Regions from separate parts of the Synechococcus sp. MW101C3 genome, predicted to be linked through region 2. Evidence: riboswitches for the same ligand, from Rfam matches in the RefSeq annotation. Region 2 holds a riboswitch; the other holds the start of a gene.

The links. A riboswitch is a leader RNA that binds a small molecule or an ion and turns the genes downstream of it on or off. The one in region 2 is predicted to bind cobalamin.
Positions count from the first base shown of each region.
Region 1: another riboswitch for cobalamin. It lies ahead of CJZ80_RS10010 (HupE/UreJ family protein); the one in region 2 lies ahead of CJZ80_RS04600 (HupE/UreJ family protein).

Region 1 is NZ_NQKX01000007.1:62,912-77,239, reverse strand. Features, by position in the region: gene CJZ80_RS10055 (L,D-transpeptidase) at 1-358, shown strand, start outside; gene glgA (glycogen synthase GlgA) at 464-2,008, shown strand; gene CJZ80_RS15120 (hypothetical protein) at 2,075-2,971, shown strand; gene murF (UDP-N-acetylmuramoyl-tripeptide--D-alanyl-D-alanine ligase) at 2,976-4,496, shown strand; gene glmU (bifunctional UDP-N-acetylglucosamine diphosphorylase/glucosamine-1-phosphate N-acetyltransferase GlmU) at 4,460-5,839, opposite strand; gene aroA (3-phosphoshikimate 1-carboxyvinyltransferase) at 5,901-7,238, opposite strand; gene upp (uracil phosphoribosyltransferase) at 7,338-8,006, opposite strand; gene CJZ80_RS10015 (pentapeptide repeat-containing protein) at 8,058-8,588, shown strand; cobalamin riboswitch at 8,582-8,738, shown strand; gene CJZ80_RS10010 (HupE/UreJ family protein) at 8,829-9,434, shown strand; gene cobW (cobalamin biosynthesis protein CobW) at 9,448-10,605, shown strand; gene CJZ80_RS10000 (hypothetical protein) at 10,747-11,118, opposite strand; gene purS (phosphoribosylformylglycinamidine synthase subunit PurS) at 11,213-11,485, shown strand; gene purQ (phosphoribosylformylglycinamidine synthase subunit PurQ) at 11,482-12,135, shown strand; gene CJZ80_RS09985 (peroxiredoxin) at 12,162-12,764, opposite strand; gene CJZ80_RS09980 (hypothetical protein) at 13,172-13,450, shown strand; tRNA gene CJZ80_RS09975 (tRNA-Met) at 13,908-13,981, opposite strand; gene CJZ80_RS09970 (M23 family metallopeptidase) at 14,031-14,328, opposite strand, start outside.
Region 2 is NZ_NQKX01000003.1:126,532-140,859, forward strand. Features, by position in the region: gene CJZ80_RS04590 (iron ABC transporter permease) at 1-861, opposite strand, end outside; gene CJZ80_RS04595 (extracellular solute-binding protein) at 924-1,976, opposite strand; gene CJZ80_RS15425 (hypothetical protein) at 2,292-2,435, opposite strand; gene CJZ80_RS04600 (HupE/UreJ family protein) at 2,513-3,136, opposite strand; cobalamin riboswitch at 3,163-3,345, opposite strand; gene CJZ80_RS04605 (GTP-binding protein) at 3,426-4,718, opposite strand; gene CJZ80_RS04610 (DnaJ C-terminal domain-containing protein) at 4,961-5,959, shown strand; gene CJZ80_RS04615 (chaperone modulator CbpM) at 5,952-6,260, shown strand; gene CJZ80_RS04620 (iron uptake porin) at 6,367-7,962, opposite strand; gene CJZ80_RS04625 (hypothetical protein) at 8,120-8,329, opposite strand; gene CJZ80_RS04630 (imelysin family protein) at 8,577-9,629, shown strand; gene CJZ80_RS04635 (di-heme oxidoredictase family protein) at 9,683-10,966, shown strand; gene CJZ80_RS04640 (Fur family transcriptional regulator) at 11,041-11,484, opposite strand; gene CJZ80_RS04645 (metal ABC transporter solute-binding protein, Zn/Mn family) at 11,660-12,700, shown strand; gene CJZ80_RS04650 (metal ABC transporter ATP-binding protein) at 12,812-13,579, shown strand; gene CJZ80_RS04655 (metal ABC transporter permease) at 13,576-14,328, shown strand, end outside.

The DNA of each region.
Region 1 (14,328 bases), on a different contig from region 2:
CGTGGCGGTGGGCATGCCGGGCTGGGAAACCCCGCTGGGTCGCTTCGAGGTGTTGAACATGCACAAGAATCCGGTGTGGGAGCACCCGGCCAAAGGCACCCGCATCGGCCCGGGGCCCGCGAACCCGCTCGGCAGCCGCTGGATCGGCTTCCAGAAGGATTGTGCGGGCCGCCGCGGCTTCAGCGGTGATCAGGTGCTGGATCTGCAGGGTTGTCTGATGACCGGCTTTCACGGCACCCCGCACCGTTGGACCGTGGGCCGGGCCGTGTCCCACGGCTGCGTGCGCCTTCACGACGAAAGCGTGCAGGAGCTGTTCGAGCTGGTGGAGGTGGGCACCTCGGTCACGGTGCTGCCCTGAGCCCGATGCCTCCGGGGTCACACAGGCAGGCCCTTCAGGCAGCCCGATCAGCCAGAACCGTCAGGCAGCCCCCGTAGAGTTCGGCCCTGCCGACCGGATCTTCTGATGCGTGTGCTGTTCGCCGCCGCCGAATGTGCTCCGATGGTGAAGGTGGGCGGCATGGGTGATGTGGTGGGATCGCTTCCCCCGGCCCTTGCCGCACTCGGCCACGACGTGCGTCTGATTCTTCCTGGTTACGGCCGGCTCTGGAGCCAGCTGTCGATTCCCAGTGAGCCGATCTGGCGGGGCTGGGCGATGGGCACGGAGTTTGCGATCTATGCCACCACCCATCCCACCAATGGCCTGCCGCTGTATCTGGTGGGGCATCCGGTGTTCGACCCGGAGCGCATCTACGGCGGTGACGACGAGGACTGGCGCTTCACCTTTTTTGCCAACGCCATCTCCGAGTTCGCCTGGAACCACTGGAAGCCGGATGTGCTGCACTGCCACGACTGGCACACCGGCATGATTCCCGTGTGGATGCATCAGGACCCGGAGATCAGCACGGTCTTCACCATCCACAACCTGCGCTATCAGGGCCCCTGGCGCTGGAAGCTCGACCGCATGACCTGGTGCCCCTGGTACATGCAGGGGGATCACACGATGGCGGCGGCCCTGCTCTACGCCGATCGGGTGAATGCGGTGTCTCCCACCTACGCGATGGAGATCCGCACGCCCGAATATGGCGAGCGCCTCGATGGCCTGCTCAACTACATCAGCGGCAAGCTGCGCGGCATCCTCAACGGCATTGATATCGCCGACTGGAATCCCGCCACCGACAAGACCCTGCCTGCCACGTTCAGCGCCGACGACCTGGCACCGCGGGCGACCAACAAGCGGATGCTGCAGGAACGCATGGGCCTGCGGGTGGACCCTGACACCTACGTGATGGGCATGGTGAGCCGCCTGGTGGATCAGAAGGGGGTGGACCTGCTGCTGCAGGTGGCCGATCGCGTGCTCGCTTACACCGACAGCCAGATCGTGGTGCTGGGTACCGGTGATCGCAACTACGAGGCGGGGCTCTGGCAGATGGCCCTGGCCCATCCCGGCCGGTTCGCGGTGTTTCTCACCTACGACGACGCCCTCTCCCGCCTGATCTATGCCGGCGCCGATGCCTTCCTGATGCCCAGCCGCTTCGAGCCGTGCGGCATCAGCCAGCTGCTGGCGATGCGCTACGGCTGCATTCCGGTTGTGCGCAAGGTGGGCGGCCTGGTGGACACCGTGCCGGCCCACGTGCCCGCTACCCACACCGGCACCGGCTTCTGCTTCGATCGCTATGAAGCGATCGATTTCTACACGGCGATCGTGCGCTCGTGGGAGGCCTATCGGCACACCGCCAGCTGGCAGGAACTGCAGCAGCGCGCCATGCGCGCCGATCACAGCTGGACCCGCTCCGCCCTGGAATACGACGCGATGTACCGCGAAGTGAAGGGCGTCAAGGAGCCCTCGCCGAACCGCGAGGCTGTCGAGCAATTCTCGTTGGGTCAGGAGGCCGACCCGGCTCTCGCCGACGGTGCGGCCCTCCCGGAGCGTCCCCCGGTCGCGCCCCGGCCCACCCCGGTGGTGTCGCGCAACCCGTTCTCGGCCCTGCTGCGGCGCGGCAACAGCTGAGGGGTAGAGCTGCCTTGATCCGTGCGGATCCGCCCTGATCCCACCGTCTGCTTCTGAACCTGGCCCATGACGGACCCGGACCCCGGCCGCTCCCAGCTCCCGTCGCTCTACACCAGCCCCTGGAGTGCCCTCGGCCGGGATCTGATCGCCGTGCTCGCCAGCCTGCGCCTGAAGGCGCAGGAACTGTGGCGTCGCAACCGCCAGGCCGATCTGATCGTGCCCGGCTTCTGGCCACGCGCGCTGGCGCCGCTGTTCTGGCCGGTGTTGCTCCTGCTGGCATTGCTGGGGCTGACGGGCGTTGTGGTGGGGCTTAGGGCGCTGGGGCCCCGTGCGGTTCCCCCTGCTGCCCCCGTAGCGGCCCCTTTGCAGCCGCCCATCACCCCCGCCGGCAGTCCCGGCCAGGCTCCCGGTCTCCCGCATTCCCCGGCCGCTGGCTCAACAGACTCCCCGAGCTCCCGGACCGTCGCCTCTGAGCCGGCAGGGGAGCGGCGGGGAGCGCGATCCCCTGCCACTCCTTCACCAGCCACACCCTCCACGAGAGCACGCTCCGCCGGCACCCCTTCGCCGTCGCCAGCGCCGCCGCCGTCGCGGTCGCCTTCTGCGCCGTCACCTGCGCCGTCATCTGCGCCGCCTGGGGCCGCCCCGCCTGATTCAGTCCTGAGCGAACCCTCCCCGCCGGCGATCGAACCGCTGCTGGAGCTGTTGGCCGACCTGGACCCGCAGCAGCTGATCCGCGTTGCCCGCCCCCATCCCGCCAGCGGCACCCTGGAACTGGAGCTTGACGCCAGGCTCGATCGGCTCAACGCTCAGGAGCGCCAGCAGCAGGCGAACCTCTGGCTGGAGCGGGCCCGCGCCCTTGGCTACGACAACCTGGAGCTCAGCGATGGCGACGGGCTGCTGCTGGGCCGGCCTGCCTGGGTGGGAGGGGGCATGATCCTTCTCGATCACCAGGCTGGGGGCTGAGCGGATGCGGCTGGAGCAACTCGTGGCGCTCTGGGGCGACCCCATCGGTCCGGCCCTCGATCCCGCTGTGCCGCTGCCCCGCGTCTGCACCGATAGCCGGCGTCTGCAGCCGGGTGATCTGTTTGTGCCGCTCACGGGTGAACAGCACGATGGCCACCGGTTCCTCTCCCAGGCGGCCGAAGCCGGCGCCCTGGCGGCACTGATCGCGCGCACGCGTGCCGCGGAGCGCCCTGCCTCCCTGCCCGCCTGGCTCGTGGACGACACCCAGCTGGCCTACCAGCAGCTGGCACGGGCCTGGCGCCAGACGCTGGCGGCACCGGTGATCGCCGTGACGGGTTCCGCTGGCAAGACCACCACCCGCGAGCTGGTGCGCGCCGTGCTGGCGCCGCTGGGGCCGGTGCTGGCCACCAGCGGCAATGAGAACAACGATGTGGGCGTGCCGCTCACCCTGCTCAAGGCCAGCCCCAGTGAGGCGGCCGTGGTGGTGGAAATGGGCATGCGCGGTCTGGGGGAGATCGAGCGGCTCTCCCGCTGTGCGCTGCCCGATGTGGTGGTGATCACCAACATCGGCACGGCCCACATCGGCCGGCTCGGCAGCCGTGAAGCCATTGCCCAGGCCAAGTGTGAGATCACAGCCGCGCTCAGCCCGGCCGGTCTGGTGGTGATTCCCGCCGGCGATCCTCTGCTCGAGCAGGCGCTGGGCGCCGTGTGGAGCGGCCGGGTGCGCCGCGTGGCGCTCACAGGCGATGACGTCGCCGGCTCTGGTTCTGCCGCCGTGGGCCCGCACGTGCCAGCCCCTGACCTGCTTGGCCAGATCGAGGGGGATCCCGGCGCGGCCGGCGGCGCCTGGCTGCAGCTGCTTGCCGGCCCCGGCGCCGCTGCAAGCACTGCCGCTCCCGCTCCTGCTCCTGTTGCTTCAGCTGAGGGTGCTTCCACTGACCCTTCTCCAACGGAGTTTCGGGTGCCGCTGCCTCTGCCCGGGCGCCACAATGCCCGCAACCTGCTGCTTGCCCTGGCGGTGGCCCTGGAGCTCGGCGTGCGGGCCGATCAGCTGCAGGTCCTCCAGGTGGAGGTGCCCGGTGGCCGCAGCCGCCGTCTGCAGCTCGGCGCTGTACAGGTGCTCGACGAGACCTATAACGCCTCCCCCGAAGCGGTGCTGGCGGCCCTCGATCTGCTGGCGGCCCAGCCGGGACGCCGCTTTGCTGCTCTCGGCACGATGCTGGAGCTGGGCGAGCAGAGCGAGGCGCTCCACCGCGCCGTGGCACGCCGTGCCGCGGATCTGCAGCTGGATGGGCTGGTGATCGTGGATGGTGGTGCCATCGGCGCCGCCATGCAGGAGGCGGCCAGTGGCCTGCCGCGGCTGGCTCGCGTGCAGAGCCCGGCTGAGGCGGCCGAGGCGCTGCTGGGGTGGCTGCAACCGGGCGATCAGTTGCTGCTCAAGGCCAGCCGTGGCGTGGCCCTGGAGCGGGCGATCCCGCTGCTGGCGGCTCAGCTGGCCGGCGCCGCCGGCGTGGCGCCGGCCTGAGGCCCCGGCCAGTTCTCGCGCACCAGCTGGCGGGCCCGGCCCAGAGCCAGGGAGCCGGCGGGAACATCGCGGGTAAGGGTGGAGCCGGCCCCCACGGTGACGCCCTCACCCAGGCGGATCGGGGCCACCAATACGGAATTGGCACCGGTTTTGCTGCCGGCGCCGATCACGGTGCGGTGCTTGCGCACGCCGTCGTAGTTGGCGGTGATCGTGCCGGCTCCCACATTCACGTTCTCGCCCAGCTCCGCATCGCCGATGTAGCTGAGGTGGTTCACCTTGCAGCCGGCGCCCAGCCTGCTCTGCTTGATCTCCACGAAGTTCCCCACCCGGCATCCCGCCGCCAACTCGGTACCGGGCCGCAGCTGGGCGTAGGGCCCGATGGCGCAGCCATCAGCGACGCTGGCCTCGCGTACCACCGAAAGCAGCACCTCCACTCCGTTGCCGAGTGTGGCGTTCTCCAGCAGGGAGCCTGGCCCGATTCGGCAGCCATCGCCGATCCGGCAGGCGCCGCGCAGGTGGGTCTGCGGCTCCACCACCACGTCGCGCCCGAAGCGGGTGGCGTCGCTGAGCGTGCAGCTGGCCGGATCGATGAAGGTGACACCCTCCACCATCCAGTGCCGCCGCAGCCGCTCCTGCAGCACCTGCTCGCACTGGGCCAGCTGCAGGCGGTCGTTGATGCCGTTGGTCTCGGCGCTGTCCTCCACCTCCAGGTGCTGGGCGGAGCCGAGCAGGGCCACGGTGTCGGTCAGGTAGAGCTCGCCCTGGTCGTTGTCGCTGGAAAGCTGGGGCAGCACCGCCGCCAGGCGGCTCCAGTCGAAGCAGTAGATGCCGGCGTTCACGAGCGGGTTGTCCCGCTGGGCGGCATTGCAGTCGCGGTGTTCCACGATCGCGCTCACCTGTGCATCCTCGTCCGCGAACACCCGGCCGTAGCCGCTCGGATCCTCCAGCCGGGCTGTCAGCAGGGTCACGGCGGCGCCACCGCGCCGGTGGCTGTCGAGCAGCTGGCGCAGCGTTTGCGGACGCAGCAGCGGCACATCTCCATTGAGCACCAGGAGATCACCCGTGAACCCCTGCAGCGGCTCCAGCAGCTGCTGCACGGCATGGCCGGTGCCGTTCTGCGGCTGCTGCAGCACGAACTCCAGCCCGTGGTGGGCCGCCAGCGACGCCTCCACCCGCTCGGCCTGGTGCCCCACGATCAGCAGGCGCCGATCGGGTTCGAGGCTGTCGCAGCAGCGGAGCACCCGCTCCACCAGCGTGGCACCGGCCAGCGGCTGCAGCACCTTGGGCAGGTCGCTGCGCATGCGGGTTCCCTTCCCGGCGGCCAGAACGGCAACGGCAAGCATGCGGGGGGCGGCAATTGGCGGGAATCTATCCGGCGCCCCGCTGCCCTTTCGCCGGTGGGCTTCAGGCCTGCAGACGTGCCAGATCGTCCCAGAAGCCGGGGTACGACACCGCCGCTGCTTCGCTGCGGTGCAGCCGCGTGGGACCGATGGCCACCTGGGCCGCCACCGCCAGGCTCATCGCCACCCGGTGGTCGGTTTCGCTGTCCACCTCGGCGCCGTGCAGCTCCACCCCTCCGGTGATGTCGAGCCCGTCGGGGTGCTCCACCAGCCGTGCCCCCATCGCGCCCAGCTGGCGGCACATCACGGCGAGCCGATCGGTTTCCTTGACGCGCAGCTCAGCTGCTTCGCGGATCCGGCTGGTGCCCTCGGCCCGGCAGGCGGCCACCACCAGCACGGGGATTTCATCCACCAGGCGCGGAATCAGCTCGCCGCCGATGTCAAAGGCCTGCAACGGCCCATAGCGCACCCGCAGATCCCCCACCGGCTCGCCCGCCACCAGGCGCTGCTCCAGCCGCTCGATGCGGGCGCCCATGGCTTCGAGCACCTCCAGCACCCCGGTGCGGGTGGGGTTGAGGCCCACGTTGCGCACGGTCAGGTCGGCGCCTGGGGTGATCGCCCCGGCCACCAGCCAGAAGGCCGCCGAGCTGATGTCGCCCGGCACTTCCACCGGCTGCCCCACCAGCTCCCGGCCCGGCGTCAGCCGCACGTGCCGGCCGGAGTCGCCGCCGATCTCGATGTCGGCGCCGAAGCCACGCAGCATCCGCTCGCTGTGATCGCGGGAGCGGGCCGGTTCGATCACGCTGGTGGGACCGGTGGCGGTGAGACCCGCCAGCAGGATCGCCGACTTCACCTGGGCCGAGGCGATCGGGGTGCCCAGCACGGCCCCATGCAGCGCGCTTCCCTGGATCGAGAGCGGCGCCAGCTTGCCGCCGGCGCGGCCGCGGATCTGGGCGCCCATGGCGGCCAGCGGTTCGGCCACCCTTCCCATCGGCCGCTGGCGCAGGGACGCATCGCCGTTCAGCACGAAGTGGCAGCCGCTGCGTCCCGCCAGCAGCCCCATGATCAGCCGCATGGTGGTCCCGGAATTGCCGCAATCCAGCACGTCGTCGGGTTCCCGCAGGCCTTCGAGGCCCACCCCCTGCACGATCACCGGCTGCCCTGCCGCGATCGGGCTGATGGTCACCCCCATGGCGCGCAGGCAGGCGGCGGTGCTGAGCGGATCCTCCGCAGGCAGCAGGCCATCGATGCGGGTTTCGCCGGTGGCGATTGCCCCGAACAGCAGCGCGCGGTGGGAGATCGACTTATCGCCCGGCACCTGCACGGTGCCGCTCAACGAACGCGAACCTTCCTGCCCGAGGGCACGGGCCGGGGGCGGTGAAGCGGCGACAGCCAGTCCCATGCCAGGGGAGCAATGGCCCGTGAGCCTAGGTCTGGGCCTGGGCGCCACGGTCTGGCCGAGCACGACAGAGGAGGGCTGGAGCCGCGCCTGCTGCAGGCATCAGGGAATGGCCGCCGCCGGGGTGCCGAACAAACGATCACCGGCATCGCCGAGGCCCGGGACGATGCGGAAGTCGGCATCCAGCTCAGCGTCGATGCAGGCGGTGTAGAGGGTGAGGTGGGGGAAGCGCTGCCCCAGGGTGTTGAGCCCGGGCCGGGCCGCCAGGGCCGTGATCACCCGCAGCCGGTCACCGCTCACCCCTTTGCTCTCGAGCCGTTCCAGCACCTGCACCAGGCTGCCGGCGGTGGCCACCATCGGATCGAACACCAGCACCCCCACCTGGGGGCCGATTGTTTCGGGCAGCGCGTCGTAGTACCAGGAGGCCCTTGCATCAGCTTCATTGCGGCGCAGGCCGACGTGGGCGACCCGGGCCGTGGGCAGCACGGCCTGGGCCCCCTGCCACAGCCCCAGGCCCGCCCGCAGGATCGGCACCGCCAGCAGGGGCACGCTGCCGTCCACCACGCTGCCTTCGGTGCTGGCCAGCGGTGTCTGCACCGTCACCCGCTGATGGGGTAGCCAGTCGCGCACGGCTTCATAGGTGAGCCAGCGGCCCAGCTCGGCCATGGCGGTGCCGAACAGAGAGGGGGGCGTGTCCTGGTCACGCAGCAGGGTCAACCAGTGACCGATCAGGGGATGGGGCGGCACCACCACCCGCAGGGACATGCTCATGTCGATCGCGCCGCGGCCGTGGCTGCCATAACTTGAGGGCCCACGGTACGTGTGTTCTTGCCCCCCTTCACTCGCCCCGGTTGGCTCAGCTCCCTGCTTGCCCTGCTGGTGGTCACGGTCGCCTGGCTGGGTCTGGTGGGCCCCCTGGCGCCGGCCCTGGCGATCACGGCACCGGAGCTGCGCGGCCAGCGGGCGCTGAAGGATCTGCAGCCCGCTATGCATGGCCGCAACCTGCAGCAGCAGGAGTTTCTGAAGGCGTCGATGCAGGGCTTCGACCTCAGTGACACCAACCTGCGCGGTGCCGTGTTCAATTCCAGCGATCTGCAGGGCAGCAATCTCAGCGGCGCCGACCTCGAAGACGCCGTGGCCTTCGCCACCCGCTTCGACAACGCCGACCTCAGCGGTGCGGTGCTCCGCAACGCCATGCTCATGCAGAGCCGCTTCACCGGGGCCACGATAGAGGGGGCCGATTTCAGCGACGCCGTGCTCGATCTGACCCAGCAGAAAGCACTCTGCGCCAGGGCCGCAGGCGTCAATCCCCGCACCGGCGTCAGCACGGTTGAAAGCCTCGGCTGCCGGTAGATTGGCTCGCCGGTTCCAGGGGATCCATCCCTTGGAGGCAAGGGGGAAAGTCCGGTGCAATTCCGGCGCTGTCCCGCAACTGTGAAGCCTGTTCCGCGAGTCCTCGTGGCAGGGCCAGTCAGAACACCCGCCGGCGTTTCAACCCATCCAGTTCCGGCGAGGACCGGTCGAGCCATGTTTCTTCAACCCCGGGCTGCTGGCCCAGGCCGTCGTGCGGCCCAGCCAGCCAGCCCTCTGCTGTTGTCTGGCGCCCTGCAGCTCGCGCCACTCCTGGTCGTGCCGCTGCTGCTGGTGCCACTGCTGGCCACCCCCGCAGCTGCCCACCACCTGATGGAAACCTTCGCCCTGAAGGAGGGCCCGCTGGCGGGTCTGCTCAGCGGCATCGGTCATCCGCTGCTGGGTCCGGATCACCTGCTGTTTCTGCTGGCGCTCGGCCTGGTGGGCCTGGTGCAGCGCCTGCGCTGGGTGCTCGCTCTGCTGGCCGTGGGGCTTACGGCCACCGGCCTTGGCCTGATGCTGCCCGCCCTGCCTGGCGCCGAAGCGCTGGTGGCGTTGTCGCTGGTGGTGGTGGGGCTGGTGGTGATCCAACGGTTGCCTGTCTGGACCCTGCTGCCCGCTTTCGCCCTGCACGGCTATGTGCTCAGTGATGCCGTGAGTGGCTGGCAGGCGGCCTCCGTCGTTTGGTACCTGCTGGGCCTGCTGATCAGCCAGGGCGCCCTGCTGTGGCTGGCGCTCACGTTGGTGCAGCGCTGGCGCGCGGGCCTCGCTCCGGCGCGGTTGATGCTGGCGGCCGGCGTGCTGATCGGCGTCGGCTCCACGTTCGCCTGGTCCGCGTTGGTGCCCTGAGATGACAGCCTCCATGCAAAGGCGTCTGCCTGTCACGGTGGTGACGGGCTTTCTCGGCGCGGGCAAAACCACCTTGTTGCGCCATCTGCTCACCACCAGCGGTCTGCGCCTGGCGGTGCTGGTGAATGAATTCGGCGAAGTCGGCATCGACGGTGACCTGCTGCGCAGCTGCGGCTTCTGCCCGGAGGAGGAGCTCGATGGCCGGCTGGTGGAGCTCGCCAATGGCTGCCTCTGCTGCACCGTCCAGGACGATTTTCTGCCGACGATGCAGAAGCTGCTGGCGTCCGCCGACCGCCTCGACGGCATCGTGGTGGAAACCAGCGGCCTGGCGCTGCCCGAGCCCCTGGTGCAGGCCTTCCAGTGGCCCGACATCCGCACCCGCACCCGCGTCAACGGCGTGGTGACGGTGGTGGATGGTGAAGCGCTGGCCGGCGGCAGTGTGGTGGCCGACCCCGCCGCGCTTCAGCGGCAGCGGGCCGCCGACCCCAGCCTTGATCACCTCTCCGACCTGGAGGAGTTGTTCGAGGACCAGTTGCGGGCGGCTGATCTGGTGCTGGTGAGCCGCGGCGACCGCCTCACGCCTGCAGAGCTGGACCGGGTGCGCGGGCGCCTTCAGGCCTCCTGCCGCCCCGGCGCCCAGGTGTTGCCAATGCAGCGCGGTCAGGTGCCGCCCGAGCTGCTGCTGGGCCTGGATCGCCCAGCCGTCGCGCCGGCTCCTGGCCCCCATGGCGAGGCCTCCCACGACCACGATCACGATCACGGTCATCACGACCACGAGCATCACGACCACACCCACGTGCCCATGCAATCGGTGGCGATTCAGCTCGCTGGCTCCTTCGATCGTGAGGCCCTTGAAGTCACGCTCCTGGAGCAGATCCAGCACCAGGCCCTGCTGCGCCTCAAGGGCTGGCTGATTCAGCCCGGCAAACGACGGCCTCTGCAGATCCAGGCGGTTGGTCCGCGGCTCGATTGCTGGTACGAGGACCACGACGCACAGAGGGCAGCCCCCGCAGGCCCGATAGCCCCCGCACCCAGGGAGATTGGCTCCCCTGGCAGCCCCCACGAGGGTCGGCTTGAGCTGGTGGCGCTCGGGCTGCGTGTCGAGCGCAGCTTGCTGCTGCAGGCGATCGAAGGCACCCGACGCAGGCAGGTCAGCGCCAGCCGGGTCTGAGCAGGCTCGCACCCAAGCTCAGGCGGCCTGCCTGCGATCCATTTGATGGCGGCTTGTCTGTGATCCATTCACAGCCTTCCCAGGTGTGCCATCCACTTCCAGCCGACCCAATCTTCCAGCCGACCAAATCCGATGGTCGGTTCAGTCCAGGGGGATGTCCCCCTGGGCACAGATGCCGTCCCAGCAGAGGGCCTGATCCTCGCTCCAGCGGGCCTTCACCGTCTCCCAGCTGCCGGCTGGTCGCTGCATCTCCACCACGCCCTTGCCGTCGTGGCGGAAGCTCAGCTGTGTGTTGTCGAAGCGCAACCTCCAGCGCTCACCCACCGCTTCCACCGACATCACGCAGGGAAGCCAGGGGCCATCGGCCAGCCGGCAGCGCAGGGGCACCCGCTGCACCTGTGCCAGGGCCGGAGCAAGCAGAGCGGTACCTGCCATCGCGATCAACACTGCCACCATCCCCGCCCGGGCCAGCCGGGCTCCCAGGCAGGGTTGGCTGGCGCCTGTCGCTTGCATCGCTTCCAACGCCCACCTCTGTTTTGACCATGCTTCGGCGCTGGTCCCGAGGGGGAGGCAAGCTGCCAAGATTTAACAAACGACATCCCTGCCGGTGCCCCGCTTTCAAGCCCGTGTGCTGGTCTCCCTGAGACCATCGGTTCTCGATCCGGCAGGAGAAGCCACCAGAGCCGCCGCCCAGCGGCTCGGCGTCGATGGCATCACGCGTCTGCGCATTGGCAAGGCGATGGAGGTGGAACTCGATGCGCCGGATCTCGACGCCGCGCGCAGCACGATCGAGCGGCTCAGCGATCGCCTGCTGGCCAATCCGGTGATCGAGAACTGGTGCCTCGAGCAGCTCAAGCCCGTGGAGGGCGCCGGGTCATGACGATCGGAGTGGTGGTGTTTCCCGGTTCGAACTGCGATCGGGATGTGCGCTGGGCGGCGGAAGGATGCCTCGGCATTCCCACCCGCTTCCTCTGGCACGAGGAGTCGAGCCTGGAGGGCATCGATGCGGTGGTGCTGCCCGGCGGGTTCAGCTATGGCGACTATCTCCGTTGCGGCGCCATTGCCCATGTCTCGCCGCTGTTGAGCGAAGTGGCCAGCTTCGCGGCCCGTGGCGGCCCGGTGCTGGGCATCTGCAACGGCTTCCAGGTGCTCACAGAAATGGGCCTGCTGCCCGGAGCGCTCACGCGCAACCGCCAGCTGCACTTTCTCTGTGAAGCAGCTCCGCTCACGGTGCACCCGGGCGCCTCCCAGTGGCTGCGCCACTACAGCGAAGGTGAGCAGATCAGCCTGCCGATCGCCCACGGCGAAGGGTGCTTCCAGGCCGACGCTGACACGCTGGCGGAGCTGGAGGGGGAAGGCCGGGTGGTGCTGCGTTACGCCGCCAACCCCAACGGTTCGGTGGGGAATGTCGCCGGCCTCTGCAACGCCCAAGGCAACGTGCTGGGTCTGATGCCCCACCCGGAGCGGGCCTGCGACCCGATCACCGGCGGCACCGACGGCACCCGCCTGCTGGCCTCGCTGCTGGGCTGACCGCCAAGGCAGTGGCAGGGGGTAGCTCAGCCGTGGGCGGTGAAGTACTCCTTGCTGCCGACTGGGTCGGGCTTCATGGTCGCAGCGCCCGGCATCCAGTTGGCGGGGCACACCTCGCCAGGGTGCCCCTGCACGTGCTGGAAGGCCTTGAGCACGCGCAGGGTTTCCTCCACGCTGCGGCCCACCGAGAGATTGTTGATTGTGGCGTGCTGCACGATACCGTCCGGATCGATCAGGAACAGGCCCCGCAGCGCCACACCGACCTCCTCGTCGAGCACGCCGTAGGCGCGGGCGATCTCCTTCCTGAGATCGGCCACCAGCGGATAGGCGATTTCGCCGACACCACCGTCCTGGCGCGAGGTCTGGATCCAGGCCAGGTGGCTGTACTGGCTGTCGACTGAGACGCCCAGCACTTCAGCGCCAAGTGCGGCGAACTCTGCGTGCCGATCGCTGAAGGCTGTCACCTCCGTGGGGCAGACGAAGGTGAAATCGAGCGGATAGAAAAACAGCACCACATACCGGCCGCGGTACTGCGACAACTGGATTTCGCTGAAGTCCTGGTCCACCACGGCGGTGGCGGTGAAGTCGGGCGCCTGCTGACCCACGCGCAGGGAGGCGTTGATCGTCATGGCGGAGAGATGCTCAGGGACGGGAAGGTTGGGGAGGCTATGGCCGCCGGCGACAGCATCACGCCGGAAGCCGGAGATTGCAGCTGCGAAAGGAGGTGTGCCGCGGTGTTCCTGCCGTCTCTATCACTGTATCCAGCGCTGTCTGTGTGCAGCGGCCGTGGCGCGGATCAGCGGCGCTCGCAGCCGATCAGCAGGGGCCTCAGCCAGACGGATCAGGGCAGCCCTTGCCGGCCAAGCGCAGCGGGTCAAGAACTTTTGTCATAAAACACTGGCTGCATGCCTGAATGGGGTCGTTGGCGCGGTAAGCAGGTGAGGTGGCAGGCGGCTTCGTCAGCTCCTGTCCGCAGCACCGAACGCCAGCCTGGAGCGCACCCGGTTTCGGTGGTCCTTTTCTTTTGCCTGCCCTGATGTCCTGGGATCCCGTCCTGCTTCGCAAGTACAACGCCACCGGGCATTTCCGTCTGCTCAGCCAGCTGCGCAGCGAAATCGTCTCCCACCCGATTCAGCGTCCCCAGGCCGATGGCAGCCCGGCACGCCGTGGCCGTGGTTCCTCATCCTCCTCAAGGCGCTCCGGTGCCCGTGGTGGCGCCAGCGAGGCTGCGAACACCACCTCGGATTACGGAGCCGCTTCAGCCAATTCCGCCCCCAGCTTTCGTGAGCGCCTGAACGCCATCGAAATGCGCTGAGATCACGCGGCGATGCGCGATGGTGACTCAGATAGCGAGAGCCTCAATCAGAAAGCGAGACGCTGAGTCAGAAAGCGGCAGGTTGATTCAGGAAGCGAGAGAGACGATCACGTTCACCCCGCATGGAACCCATCCAACATTGATCCCCCGCGGATTGAACGCACCCCACAGTCAATCCACCGCGGATGGAACCAACCCCGGATGGGACCCACCCCGTTTTCATGCGGACCCAACTTGAGTGCTGGCTGATTCGTACGCCCCGGCACGCAGGGCCGGGATTGAGTCATTGGCCGAGCCGCGCAGAGCGCTCAGCAGAACTCGCCAGCTTCAGGCGCCAACAAAGTCTCGCCAACGTCAGGTGTCACCCCATTGAGGTGACAAGGATGTCAAACGATCAATGTCAAAGAATTGAAGTGCCACTGGATCTACCACTGGGTTGTATCGATTTTCAGGGCAATGGCTCGGGGGAGACTTGAACTCCCGACCTTGGGGTTATGAATCCCACGCTCTAACCAGCTGAGCTACCGAGCCTTGTGTGGAGAGCTTAAACGACGGCCCGACGCCTCCCGTGCGGCGCGTCTCAGGCGCGGCCGGGGAGGAACTCCAGGGGATTCACGGCACCACGGCCGGGGGGATGGATCTCGAAGTGGAGGTGAGGCCCGGTGCTGCGTCCGGTGCTGCCCATCGAGCTGATCACGGTTCCCTGGCCCACCATCTGGCCGACTCTCACCATCAGGCGGCTGTTGTGGGCGTAGAGCGACTTGCTGCCGTCGCTGTGCTGGATCTCCACCAGGTAGCCGTAGCCCCCGTCATGCCAGCCGGCAAAGACCACCTGGCCGGATCGGGCGGCCACGATCGGCGTGCCGACGTTGTTGGCG
Region 2 (14,328 bases):
CATCACCAGCCAGGTGAGCGGAATCGCCAGGCTGATCAGCGGCGGGACCAGGGTGAGCAGCTGGGCCGCACAGGACCGCCAACCGCTCAGGTGCCACTGCAGGGAGCTGGTGCCGTCATGGCCCATGTTCCAGCGGCGGCTGCGCTGGCGTAACCAGCGTTCGGCTCCCACCAGCAGACTCACCATCACCAGGGCGATCAGGGCCAGCCCCACGGCTCCCTGCAGATCCCCTTCACCCTGCCAGCGCTGCAGGATCCCGCGCGACAGGGTGGGCACGCCGAGCAGTTCGACCGCGCCCAGTTCATTCACCACCTCCATGCCGCTGAGGGCAACGCCGGCACCGATCGAGGGCAGGGCCAGTGGCAGCGCCACCCGCCGAAAGCTGCCCCACGGACCAACTCCCAGGCTGCGGCAGGCCTCCAGCTGGCGGTGGCCGCTCATCGAGAAGCTCTCGGTGGAGAGCAGGAACACATAGGTGTAAGTGGTGAGGCTGAGCAGCAGCACCGCCCAGCCGATGCCGTGAAAGCGGAAGCCCCAGCGGCTGCCGAGATCGACGAGCACGGCAGCCAGCACAAACGCAGGGGCCGCCAGAGGAAGCACCTGCGCCAGGCGCAGCCAGCGCCGGCCGGGGAAGAGGCAACAGGCCGTGAGCCAGCCGTTGGCCGTGCCCACCAGGGCGCCGATCATGCCGACACCGATCACAAGCCCCACAGTGTTGACCACCTGCTCAACGCCCTCGGCACCCAGCTGGAGGGTGCTGGAGCCGGGGGCCAGCAGGGCATAGCCCACCAGCACCAGCACCGGCAACAGGGCCAGGGCTGAGACCAGCACAACCGCTGCCGTGAGGGAGGCGCGCCGCATCGGCGGTGCGCCCTTGACAGCTGGTGCGCGTTCGGCTGTTGCCAGTGCCGCCATTCGGTGTCCTACTTCCAGCCGTTGGTTTCCATCATCCGGGTAGCGGCCCTGCTCCGTGCTCCGATCTGCTCGACCGAGACGCCATCCGCCCTGAAGGTACCGAAGCGCTTGAGGATGGGATTGTCACCCACGCCCTTGAGCGGGTACTCGTTGTTGGCTTCGGCGTAGCCGCGGCCACCGGTGGGGGAGGCCAGAAACTCGATCAGCCTGAGCGCAGCCTGGGGATTCTTGGCATGGCGCGTGACGCCGGCACCACTGATGTTGACGTGGGAGGGATTCACGTAGACCACCCGGAGCTGCTCAGCCAGGCGCTTGTCCTCGGCGCCACCTTCGCCCGAAAGCATGCGGGCCACGTAGTACGAGTTGACGACGCCAACCGCGCACTCACCCCGGGCGACGGCACGGGCCAGGGGGGTATCCGAGGTGAAAAACGGCTGCTTCACGTTGGCCACCATGCCGCGCACCCAGTTGCGTGCGGTCGCGTCGCCGCGCAGGATCATCTGGCTGGCCACCAACGACTGGTTGTAGGGGCTCTTGCGGTCGCGCAGGCAGAGCTTGCCTTTCAGGGCTGGCTTGGCCAGATCGGCGTAGGTGCGAATCGTGGCGGGATTCACCAGCTTCGGGTTGACCACCACCGCGCGCACCCGGCGGGTGAGGCCGTACCAGCGCCCCTGGGAGTCGCGCAGGTTGGCGGGCACATCGCGCTGCAGGGCTGCGGAGCGGCTGGGCTGGAACAGGCCTTGGTCGGTGGCGGTGTCGAGGCGGGCGGCATCCACCAGCACGAGCACATCGGCCGGGCTGTTGCGACCTTCACTCTTGAGGCGCTCGATGATGGCGTCGTCCTTGGCTTCCAGCACGTTCACCTTGATGCCTGTGCGGGCGGTGAACTGGCGGTAGAGCTCTTTGTCCGTGTTGTAGTGGCGGCCCGAGTACACCCCGATTTCAACGGGTTTGCGGTTGGGCGCCTGTTGCGCCAGGCCGGCACCAACGGCGGTGGCGATCGAAACAACCGTGAGACCGGCAGCAGCCAGCCTCACGGTGGCGGAAGAGATCCGTTTCATCCAGGAGATGGAGCGCCCGATGGCGCGAATGCAACATCTGGAGCGTAGGAATCAGGGTTTAGCTACCCACGTCGAAAGGGTGCGACCGGAAGTAACAAATGTGACCCGAAGAAAGACCGTTGGATCAGTGGATGGGGGAAACAACCAGGAACGAGAACCGCTCAGGCCGCTTGTCTGTCGTGGCTGGGGCATGAGAAGCGGGCTCTGCCCTGTGGAATGGCAAGCCAGACAGATTCCCCGCAGGCAAGGCAACCCAAAGAAAAAGCGACCATCAGCAGGGCTGACGATCGCTGAGGGCGAGATAGAGGGAAGCGTTCAGCGGCTGGGGCGGACCCGGACTGGAACGAGAGCCGGCTGCATCAGACCGCCGCCGGAATTGTCGTCGTCGGAGTCGGTGGTGAGCCAGAAGGCCAGGCCGAACAGGGCGATGACGCCGGTGAAAAGCAGAAGTTCGACCATGGCACCCAACCGGTATCCAGCAACGTTAGCCAGAACCTGAGGGCTGACTGTGTCGATGACTGCGATTGGTGCTCAGCTCAGGCGGCGCCGGCGCCGGCGAGCAGACCGATCGGCCCCAGGGCCAGCAGCGCACCCACCACGGTGAGCAGAACGGCAAGACGCACGGTCCAGGCGGTGCCGAGCCGGCGCAGCAACAGGAACGTGACCCCCACGGTGAGGCCGGAGGCCAGCAGGGCTCCCGCCCACCAGCTGCTGGCACCGCTGGCTTCATGGCCGTGCAGCATCGCGTGGATCGCCACCGCCACCGTCACCACGGTGCCGGCCGCAGGAATGGAAGGAGGGTGGCCAGAGCGGCGGCTCATCAGGATCAGCACACCCAGACCCGAAACCGCCAGTGCCGCCAGCAGCTCAGCCACGGGCAGGCCGCCGCCGCTGACACCGAAGAACGCCCCGATCACGGCACCGGCCAGGGCGAACAGCAGGAGCTGGGCACTCACGAACGACGAGGCCGCACCCACGCCCACCAGCAGGAAGAGGTGGTCGAGGCCGGTGAGGGGATGGCTGAAGCCACCCGCCAGGCCGGCTCCGGCCAGGCCGTGGGCGGAGGCGGGCAGGGTGCCCAGCAGGCTGAGGCCAAGACCGGCGCAGCCGGCCAGCACCAGATCTCGGCCTGACGAGGACTTGAGGGAAGCGAAGGGCATGGTGAACTCCGGTCCGCGCCGGGGATTGAAGGGGGAGGAGCAGGGGCGAGCGTTCTGGCTGAGGGCCCACCTGTTGATGGGGCCCATCACAGCTGCGGGACAGCGCCGGAGTGACCACCACGCCTTCGGACAAGGGTGATGCTGGCACCGGACTTTCCTCGTTGCCTCACCGGGGTGCGCACCGGCAAACCACTGCGGGGTCAGTATGAAGCCAGCCCTGCCGCCCGGGAGTTCAACGGCAACCTTTGGATGCGGGGCCTCAGGTTGAAGGGCTGTCTGGCGAAGAGCGTCAGGAAAAGCCCTTGCCGGCCGCACCGCTGGCGACGCAGGCCCGCAGCTGACGGCGCAGCTTGTCGTGATCGAGCTCCTTGCCGATCAGCACCAGCTGGTTCTTGCGCGGTCCTTTCCAGTCGGTGTCGTCGATCGAGAAGCGCTTGCCCGCCAGGTGGAACACATGGCGCCGCTCGCTTTCGCTGAACCAGAGGATTCCCTTGGCCCGGAACACCCCGGCCGGCATCTGGTTGTCGAGGAAGTTCTGGAACTTGCGCAACGAGAACGGCCCCTCGGCAGCGAAGGAGAGCGAGGTGAAGCCTTCGATCGCCAGATGGTCGGCGGCATGGACGCCGTCGCCATGGGCGTGATCGTGATCGTGGCTGTGGTCATGGCCATGGCTGCTGTGGTCGTGGACGTGGTCGTGGACGCACTGGCCATGGTCGTGGTCGCAGGCGCTGTGGTCAGCGGTGTGGTCAGCGGCAGTGGCGTGGGTTGCGGCGGCACCCTCGGCCGCGCCGGCGCTGTGGGCATGGCTGTGGCCGTGATCGTGATCGTGGTCATGGCCGTGGTCGTGGCTGTGCGCCTTGGCCTCGCCGGCCTGGTCCGCCACCACCCGATCGGACTCGAACAGCCCCACGCTCAGCAGCAACGGCAGCGGCACCTGCCCGCTGACCGAGCGCAGGATGCGCGCGTCCTTCTTCAGCTCGCGCAAACGTGATTCCACCTCCACCAGCCGCTCCTCCGCCACCAGATCGGTCTTGTTGAGCAGCAGGATGTCGCCATAAATCACCTGGGCGCGCCCCACCTCGCTCGCCATGGTGGACTCGTCAAAGTTCTCCGCATCGATCAAGGTGATGATCGAATCGAGCCGGGTGGTGTCGCGCAGCTCGCTGCCGAGGAAGGTCATCGCCACCGGCAGCGGATCGGCGAGGCCGGTGGTTTCCACCACCAGGTAGTCGACCGGATCGGGGCGATCGAGGATGCGCTCCACCGCCTCCAGCAGTTCGCCGTTGATCGAGCAGCAGATGCAACCGTTGCTCAGCTCCACCATGTCGTCGCCGGTGGCGATGATCAGGTCGTTGTCGATGCCGATCTCACCGAACTCATTCACCAGGACGGCGGTCTTGATGCCGTCCTGGTTGCTGAGGATGTGATTCAGCAGGGTGGTTTTGCCGGCGCCGAGAAAGCCGGTGAGGATCGTCACCGGCAGGCTGGTGATGCCGGCCTCCGCCATGGCGGGGATGGGCACCGTCGCAGGGCCGTCGGCGCGGAGATCGGTGGCGTGGAGATCACTGGCGGTGCTGGTCATGGCGATGGCGGCCAGGGCGGAGCTGATCCCGCCAGTCTGGCGCCTGGCCTCTGCGAGCTGGCTCGCTGATGCGGCCGTTTGCAGGCTGGCAAGCGGCCAGGGCGCGGCCAGGAGGCTGCCGCTTCTACGCCTGACGCGGCGCGATCACGGCTGGGCGTGGCAGGGTTGGGAGGAGCCCCGTGCGGGCCGCCCCCACAGGCGGCCACCCTCCAGGCGCAGCTCTGTTCGGAGGCCCGGCGACGATGAAGTTCAAGGACTACTACGCCGCCCTGGAGCTGGAGCGCGACGCCGATGGCGACGCGATCAAGAAGGCCTACCGGCGGCTGGCCCGCCGCACCCACCCGGACGTGGCCAAGGAGCCCGGTGCCGAGGAGCGCTTCAAGGAGATCAGCGAGGCCTACCAGACCCTTTCCGATCCCGAGAAGCGCCAGGCCTACGACGACCTGGGCCGCCATGGCAGCGGGGAGGACTTCAGCCCACCGCCCGACTGGGAGAGCCGCTTCCGGCGGGAGGGCGGCCAGCCGGCCGGTCAGGACGTGGATCTGGCCGATCTGTTCGAGCAGATGGGCTTTGGCGTTTCTGGCGGCGCCGGTGGGTTCGGTGGCGGTTTCGGTAGCTCCGGCGGTTTCGGCCAACAGGCTGGCGGCTTCCCGGTCCGCGGCCAGGACCTGGAGGTGACCACGGAACTGACGCTGGAGCAGGCGGCCCAGGGCACCGAGGTGGCGTTCACGCTCAGCGTTCCCAGCCGCCGCGCCGACGGCGGCATGGCGCGGGAGCCCCGCTCCGGCACGATCCGGGTTCCACGCGGTGTGGCCGATGGCGAGCGCCTGCGGGTGCCGGGCCGTGGGGGCCCCGGCCACGGCGGCGGCCCGGCCGGTGATCTGTTTCTGGAGATCCGGCTCAAGCCACACCCCCGGTTTCGCCCCGTGGGCCACGACCTCTACCTGGAGCTGCCGATCGCCCCCTGGGAGGCAGCACTGGGCGCTGAGATCGAGCTGCCCACGCTCGCTGGCACAGCGCGGGTGACCGTGCGGCCGGGCATGCGCAACGGCCAGAAGCTGCGGCTGGCGGGCAAGGGTCTGCCACGGCGCAAGGAGGGCGCCGGCGATCTTTACGGTGTGATCCAGATCGTGATGCCGGAGCAGATCGGTGATCGCGAACGGGAGCTCTACCGCGAGCTGGCCGAAGCCTCCGCGTTCAACCCCCGTCCATCGTTCGAAGGAGCCGCCACCCATGGCTGACGATCCGCTGATTCCCGCCGACGACGACAGCCCGGTGGCGCTCGAGGAGTTGCTGGCGGCCTCTGGCCTTGCCCATGAAGAGGTGAGTGAACTGGTCCAGTTCGGCGTGTTCCAACTCACCGGCACGGGCACGTCCTGGTGCTTCCACGCCCGCACCCTCACGCTGGCCCGCCGCGCCGCCCGCCTGCGCGACGACTTCGGCCTCAACGTGCCCGGCATGGCCCTGGCCCTCACCTACCTCGAACGCATCGAGGCACTGGAAGCGCGGCTGCGGGAACTGGAGTGCCAGCTGCCGCGCTGAGATGGGGCCGCTGCAGCCACTCCATGGCGCGCGTCGCTAGCCAGTGCATCAGACCAGAACGGCCATCCTGAACACAGAGTCAGCTCACAGCCTCCAAACCCCCGGATCAGAACCGGAAGGTGGTTTTCACCAGGCCACCCAATTGGTTGAAGGTCTCGCCGGAGGGGGTGTCCTGGCCCAGGGGCCGGCTGAGATAGAAGAGGGCGGGCGTCACGGAGATGTTGTCGCTCACCTGGAACTTGTACCACCACTCCCACACGACATTGCCGTCGTTGGGGTAATCGCTGCCTTCGAGGGCCGTGGCGAAGACCGGCTGGCCCACGGCCATGCCGAGGGCGTTCCCTTTCACGAACACATCGCTCCACTCCAGCCCCACCATCCACGACTGACTGGTGCGCACATCGCCATCCACCTCCTGGCCGTCGTACGACGTGGAGTTGATGCCCCAGCCGGCACTGATCGAGGGCAGCCAGCCGGAGCCGGCGGGTTGCCAGTAGCCGCTGAGGCCGATGGCATTGGTGCTGCTGCTGGGGTTCTCGAAGGCGAGGGCGGTGATGGGCGTGGTGCCGGGCACCCCCACCCCTGACTGGATATAGCTGTAGATCGCAGCCACGGCCCATTGCTCCTGCGCGTAACCGATCTGCACGGTGCCGGTACCGGCGCTGGCGCTGGTGCCGATGCCGCCCTCGCTCGGATTGCCGCCGTTGCCGTTGGCGGCCACGTAGTTGGCGCTCACACTGAAGCCATCGTTCTGCCACCAGAGGCCGGCGCCGGGGCCGAGGTTCTTGTTGTAAGCCGCCGGTGCACCGTTGAGGGTGAGCACGTTCAGGATCGTGTCGCTGGGGTACACGCTCGGCCACAGAGCGAGCATGTCTTCCTGACCGACGCGGCCACCGAGGGTGGCGGTGAAGCCGCTGCCGAGCGGGAATTGATAGAAGAGCTTGTCGATCGCCACCACATCGCCGCAGTCGGCGTTGTCGCCGCAATCCTCCTGGAACGCCACTTCCAGGGTGGAGAGGCCGCCGGTGGGGCCGGCGCCGCCGAAGGCGCTGTCGGCGAAATTGCCGGCCCGCAGGATCGTGCGCAACAGATCCTTGCCGCTGAAGCTGGTGTCGAAGCTGAGCTGGAGGTCGTAGTTGAAGGTGGTGGCGCCCACCTCCTGGCGGACCGCCCCTCTTGGAGCACTGCCGCCGAAGGCATTCGCCCCGAGCACGAAGGTGGCCTGGCCGCTCAGCTTGGTGGTGGTGGAGAACTGGCTGGCTTCCAGCTCGCCGACTTTGGCTTCGAGGCCATCAACCCGGCCCTTGAGCACGGCCAGTTCAGCATCGAATTCCTTGAGCAGGCGGCGCAGCTCGTCGGTCACCTCGGTGATGCGATCGAGGCAGGCATTGAGCAGGGCGGCGGCTTCCCAGCGGCTGAGGGCCTGCTTGCCGCGAAAAGTGCCGTCGGGGTAGCCGGCGACGCAGCCGTAGCGCTCGATCAGGTTGGAGAGCGCCTGGTAGGCCCACTCGGTGGGCTGAACATCAGAAAACTGATTGATGCTGGTGACCTGATCGGCGCTGAGGCCATCGGCGGCCTGGCCAGCGGCATAGCGCTGGATGCCCTCCAGGTTGAGCTCCGCCGCGCTGGCGCCAACGGGGGCCAGCGGCGCCAGCAGAGAGAGGGCGCCAGGAACGATCAGGCGAAGCAGAGGCTGGGTCATGGAGGGCTGGGGGCAAGGTGAATGATGCGAAAAAGATAATCGTTATCAAAGATCTCAGGACTGATCGTGGCCGGTTGCCCTGCCGACCAGTCCAGCCTTGGGGTATCCGCTGCTGATTCCGTCCCCGCAACCACTGTGCGAATCAGCGACTGCTGTCTCAGTCATCGCCATCGTCGTCATCGTTTCCTTTGCGTTTCTCGCCCCCATCACGGTCGTCGTCGCTGTCATCGCGGCTGTCTCGCTCTTCGCTGGCGTCGTCGCGGCCCGGGTTCTGAGGCACCAGAAAGCCAGGGATGAATCCACAACCCGTGGACGCGGCGATTAGCACCCCGGCGATGAATGAAAGGCTGAGGCGGGATCCGGGCATGGGGCATCAGGGCCAATGGAGACAGATTGTGCGGGCTGAGGAGCGGATGGCATCCCCCGGGCACAGAGCCGGGTGTCTTTGGTGACAGGCTCCGCTGGCGTCAGTGCCAAGACCGGCAGGCCTGCGGCCACTGGCCCTTTGTGCTGGATGCGGAACCCGGTGCCAACCATCACACCGGTGGGTGGCCAATGGGCCCTGCGCTGCAAGGCAGCCGGGGGACAGTGCCGACAGCTGTCAGCCGCAGACCATGACGCACATCCAGCTCCGGTGTCGCCGCCTCGCTCTGAGCCTGCCGCTTTGGCTGGGCCTCACCCTGAGTGCCTGCAGCATTCCCAGCACCAACTCCGTCACAGCTGTGCCGACGGATCAGGCGGTTCCGACAGAACAGGCAGTGGTGACGTCCTTCGTGGAGACGGTGGTCACGCCCAACTATGCGCAGCTCGTGAAGCAGACAGCTGCTCTGCAGGACGCCATCCGGCTCCTCACGGACAAACCCACCGAGGCCCATCTCCAGTCGACCCGCCAGGCCTGGCTGGCGGCCCGCCAGACCTGGGAAACCAGCGAGAGCTGGGCATTCGGCCCCGCCGCCACGGAGGGTTTCGACGGGGCCATGGACGACTGGCCGGTGAACCGCAAGGACCTCGCGACTGCTCTGAGCAGTGGACGCTTCAGCCCCGAAACCTTCGCCACGCTCAGTGAAACCGCCAAGGGGTTCCACGGCATCGAATGGGTGATCTACGGCGGGCGAACCGGCAGCCCTCCCAGTGCAGAGCAACTGAGCGCCAACGAACTCGTCTACCTGGGTCTGGCGGCCGCTGATCTTCACAACCAGGCGGAAGGACTGCTGGCCAGCTGGTCGGAGCCGCAGGGCTTCGGGGCACGGATCAGCAGTCCTGGCGAAGCCGGCGCAGCGGTGCAGGAGATGCTGCAGGGAGTGATCGGCCTGCTCCAGGAGGGGGGCGATGAAAAGCTTGGCCAACCACTCAACACACGCGATCCCCACACCCTGGAAAGTGCCGCCAGCGGCAACACCCGAGCGGATCTGGTGGCCAACGTGGAAGGAGCCCGGCGGGTGCTACTGGCTACAGGGCTGCTTGGCCTGATCCGCGGGCGCGATCTGGAGCTGGCCAGCCAGATCGACGCCCAGAGCGCCGCCGCGGTGGCGATGGCCAAGGCCCTGCCCCAGCCGCTCAACGACGCCCTCGCTGATCCCTCCTCCCGTCAGGCGATGCAGCAGCTGATCACCCAGCTGCACAGCACCGCAAAACTGCTGGAACGGTCGGCACACCTACTGTCCTGATGGCTCGCCACTGTTGCAAGAGGCCGCCGATGTGGCGGTTGGTGCTGCCAATGATGCTGGGCCTGCTGGCCTTGCTGGTGGTGCTGGCCATCCGGCTGCAACCCAAGGTGGCGGCGACTGATCCGCAGCGGGCCGCCGGAGTGATGACGGTGGCCAACCGCACATCGGCTTCCTTTGAGCAACCGGCCGCCGGCCTCAGCCCCGCCGAACTCGACCGCCATCTGATCTCCGATGTGCTGTTCGATCGCACCCATGTGCCTCTGGCCGGATCCCCCGGTGCTGGCCTGGGCCCCCGGTTCAATGCCGCCTCCTGCATCGCCTGCCATGTGCGCAACGGCCGCGGCCGACCGCTGATGGGAGAAGCGTTGGTGCGGGTGGCCCTTCCGGATGGCCGGCCCGTGCCGGGCCTCGGTCATCAGGTGAGGGACCGGGCGGTGTTGGGCTGGCGGCCCGATGCGGCTGTACAGGTGGAATGGCAAGCGCAGGGGGGCCTGCGGCGGCCGTTGGTGCACCTCAAAGGGCCGGAAGGCGTTGATCTGGCGGCCGCCAGCGTGGCCCGCTCCTTACGTGTGGCGCCGCCGCTGATCGGCATGGGTCTGCTGGAGGCAGTGCCGGAGACGGTGATCCTGGGCCGCGCCGATGCCGACGACGACGATGGCGACGGCATTTCCGGCCGTCCCCACTGGTTGGTGGCTGACTCCGGTCAGCGGCGGCTGGGACGCTTCGGCTGGAAGGCCCTGGCAGCTTCCGTGCGCGAGCAGACCACCGCCGCCTTTCTCAATGACATGGGCCTGACCACAGCGGTCGCGCCTGGCTCCGGCAAGGCTGCCGCTGGGCAAGCGGCTGATATCAGCGACAAGGAGCTGACCCTGGTGACCTTCTACAGCCAGACCCTGGGAGCGCCTCGCACCGCCCTGCCGGCCTCCAGCCGAGTGGTGCGGCGGGGGCAGGAGCTGTTCGACTCGCTGCAATGCGCCAGCTGCCACGTGCCCCAGCTGATCACCGGCCGCTCTCCGCAGGCGGTGGCGCAGGTGCTGCAAGGCCAGACGATCTGGCCCTATACGGATCTACTGCTCCACGACCTGGGCCCCGGCCTTGATGACGGGGTAGCGGAGCAGGGGGCGGCAGGGAGCGAATGGCGCACCGCGCCGCTCTGGGGGTTGGGCCTGACGCAGCGGGTGAACGCCTCGGCCGGTTTCCTCCACGACGGTCGGGCCCGCACGCTTGAAGAAGCGATCCTGTGGCATGGAGGGGAAGCAGAAACCTCGCGGTTGCGCTACGAACAGCTGTCCGTGCAGGCTCGCCGAGAACTGCTGGCCTGGTTGGCGCAGTTGTGAACCCTGGGTTTGGCAAGGCGGCGCTGTGACGGTGTGGCAGAGCCGCCTTTCATGCCGGGCCTTCCGCGCGGTGATCAGGAAGCGTCGTGGCGGGCCTGGCAGCTGGGGCAGATGCCGAAGAACTCCAGGGTGTGGAACAGCAGCCGGAAGCCGTCCAGCTGCTGGGGTTGCAGGTGGACGTCGTGCATGGGGCAGGCCCGCAGCGGCAGGGTGCGGCCGCAATCGACGCAGGTGAGATGGTGCTCGTCCCGTTCGGTGGGGGCGTAGAGGGCTTCGCCACTGGGCAGATGGCGGCAACGAACCAGCCCGCGCTGCTGCAGCTGGCGCAGGTGCCGGTACACCGTGGCCAGGCCCATGCCATGGGGCGTGCCGCGCAGCCGGGCATGCAGGTCCTGGCCGGAAAGCTCGTGGCCGGCGGCCTGCAGCTGATCGAGCAGATGGCTCTGTTTGGCGTTGAGCGGGCTCTGCTTCAGCGGGCTCTCGTTCTGCGAAACAGGAACGGCTGCCTCGGAAGCCATGGCCAGGACGACAGCGGGTCAACGCCGATCCTATGGAGCGCCGTGAGAGGGCGGCGCCTGCGCGGCGGCGATGCAGAGGCCGAGGCACAGGCGAAGGCCATACCTAAATGAGTACGATTCTCAATTCGACCCCTCGCCGCTTCGGTGCCGGGATCCCCGCTCTCCTCTGCCTGCCATGCGTCTCCTTCTGCGCCGTGCGGCGGTACTGGCTTCTGCGGCCCTGCTGGTCGCCTGCGGCCAGACCGCCCAGAATCCGGCGGCCAGCAACGGCACCGACCTGCAGGTGGTCACCACCTTCCTGCCGATCACCGGATTCACCAAGGCGGTGGCGGGCGACTGCGCCACGGTGCAGGCACTGGTTCCCACCAGTGTTGGACCCCACGACTTCCAGGCCACCCCATCGGATCTGGTGAAACTGCAGAAGGCCGACGTGCTGGTGAAGAACGGCCTGGGTCTGGAGTCGTTCCTCGACAAGCTGATCGCCAGCGCCGACAACCCCACGCTGCGCGTGATCGACACCAGCAGCGGCGTGGCGACCCTGGCCAATGCGGACGAGAAGGCCGCGGAGAAAGGCGGTGGTGAGCACGGGCATGACCATGGCCACGACCATGGAAGTGATCCCGCTGGCGAGGCGGGGAAAAGCCAGGAGGCGGCCAAAGAGCACGACCAGGGGCATGATCACGGCCACGAGCACGGCCCGATCAACCCCCACATCTGGCTCGATCCGCTGCGGGCCGTCCAGCAGGTGGAAACGATCCGGGATGGCCTGATCGCCGCCAAGCCCGCCTGCAAGGAGCAGTTCAGGGCCAACGCCACCAGCTTCACCGCCGAGCTGCAGGCACTGAATGCCGAGCTCGCCGCCCAGCTCAAGCCCTTCGCCGGCAAGACCTTCGTGGCCTTCCACGACTTCGCCCCCTACTTCGCCGAGCGCTACAAGCTCAAGACCGCCTTCGTGGTGGAGGCGCCCGAGCAGAACCCCACCCCGGCCGATCTGCAACGGGTGGCCGAGCAGGTGAAGCAGTCCGATCTCAAGGCCCTGCTCTCCGAGCCGCAGGAAGGCAGCCGCTCGTTCAACGCCCTCGCCGGCGACCTCGGTGTGCGGGTGAGCGTGTTCGATCCGCTCGAAACCGGTCCGGCCGAGGGCGAAAACCCCGGCTACTACACCGTGCAGATGCGCCGCAACGTGTCGGATCTGGTCAAGGCCTTCGGCAAGTGAGCCGGCCCGGACCAGCGGCACTGGCGGCAGCAGCCCACCACCTGGCGGCGCTTCCACCTGCAGCGATCTCCCGGGCGATGGATCCCCCCGCACGGCCGGTAGGCTGAAGCCATGGCGGAAATGGTTCTCGAAGTCAGCGACCTCACGGTGCGGCGCGAGGGCACGACAGCCGTGGAGGGGGTGAGCTTCACCCTGGCGGCGGAAACCGACACGGCGCTGGTGGGTCCCAACGGGGCCGGCAAGAGCACCCTGGTGCAGGCGCTGCTGGGCATCCTGCCGCGCCAGAGCGGCCAGGTGCGGCTACTGGGTCGGCCGATGGGCCCCCAGGGCCAGCTGCCCGCTTCGGTGCGGGCCCAGGTGGCTTATCTGCCCCAGTCCTTCACCGTCCGCTACCGCTGCCCCCTCAGCGTGGCCGACTTCGTGGGCCTCGGCTGGGATCCGCCCGGGCTGCAGTTGCCCTGGCGCGGCGGTGAGCGGCGGCGGCAGGCGGTGCGCCAGGCGCTGGCGAAAACCGGCTGCGGCGACCTGGCCGACCGACTGATCAGCGAGCTCTCCGGCGGCCAGACCAAGCGCGTGCTGCTGGCCTTCTGCGTGGTGCGGCCCCGGCGCCTGCTGGTGCTTGATGAGGCCCAGGCCGGCCTCGACAGCCAGGCGGCGGAGCAGTTCTACGGCCTGCTGTTCGACCTGCGCCGCAGCGAAGGCTGGACGATCCTGCAGGTGTCGCACGACCTTGAGATGGTGCGGCGCACCTGCGATGGCGTGCTGTGCCTGAACCGCAGCCTGCGCTGCTCCGGCCCCCCCGATCACGCCCTCAGTCCCGCCCAGCTGGAGCGGGTCTACGGCCGGGGGTATGTGCCCTACCACCATCACCACCGATGAACGACGGCGTGGCCCTGGCCGAGCTGCTGGCCCTGCCCTTCATGCAGCGTGCCCTGATCGGCGGCCTGCTCACCGGCGCCCTGGGCGGCCTGCTGGGCAGTTTCGCGGTGCTGCGTCAGCTCTCCTTCTTCAGCGATGCGCTCGGCCATTCGGCCCTGCTCGGCATCACCCTCGGCATCCTGCTGGGCCTCAACCCCACCTTGGTGCTGATTCCCTTCGCGGTGCTGTTCGCCCTGGTGGTGAGCCGCCTGGTGGAACGCAGCCAGCTGCCCACCGATGCCCTGCTCAACATCGTTTATTCGTCGTCACTGGCGATCGCCGTGGTGGCGCTCAGTTTCGTGCGCAGCTACAAGGGCGGCATCCATCAGCTGCTCTTCGGCGACATCCTCGGCATCTCCTGGCTCGACCTGGGGCTGATCGTGGCCCTGCTGCTGACTGCCGTGGGCTACCTGGGCCTCACCCGCCGCGACCAAATCCTGCTCACGCTCGATGAGCCGCTGGCGCTCTCGCGTGGGGTGGCAGTACCGCTGCACCGGCTCCTTTTCATCGTGCTGCTGGCGGTGGTGGTGGCGATCTCGATCAAGGCGGTGGGGGTGCTGCTGATCAGCGCCTTCGTGGTGATCCCCGCCTGTGCCTCCCGGCTGGTGAGTGTTCAGTTCAATGTCTACGTGGCGCTGGCCGCTGGCCTTGGCGCCATCTGCGCCGTGCTGGGCCTGCTGCTCTCCGGCAGCCTGAACCTGCCGTCAGGT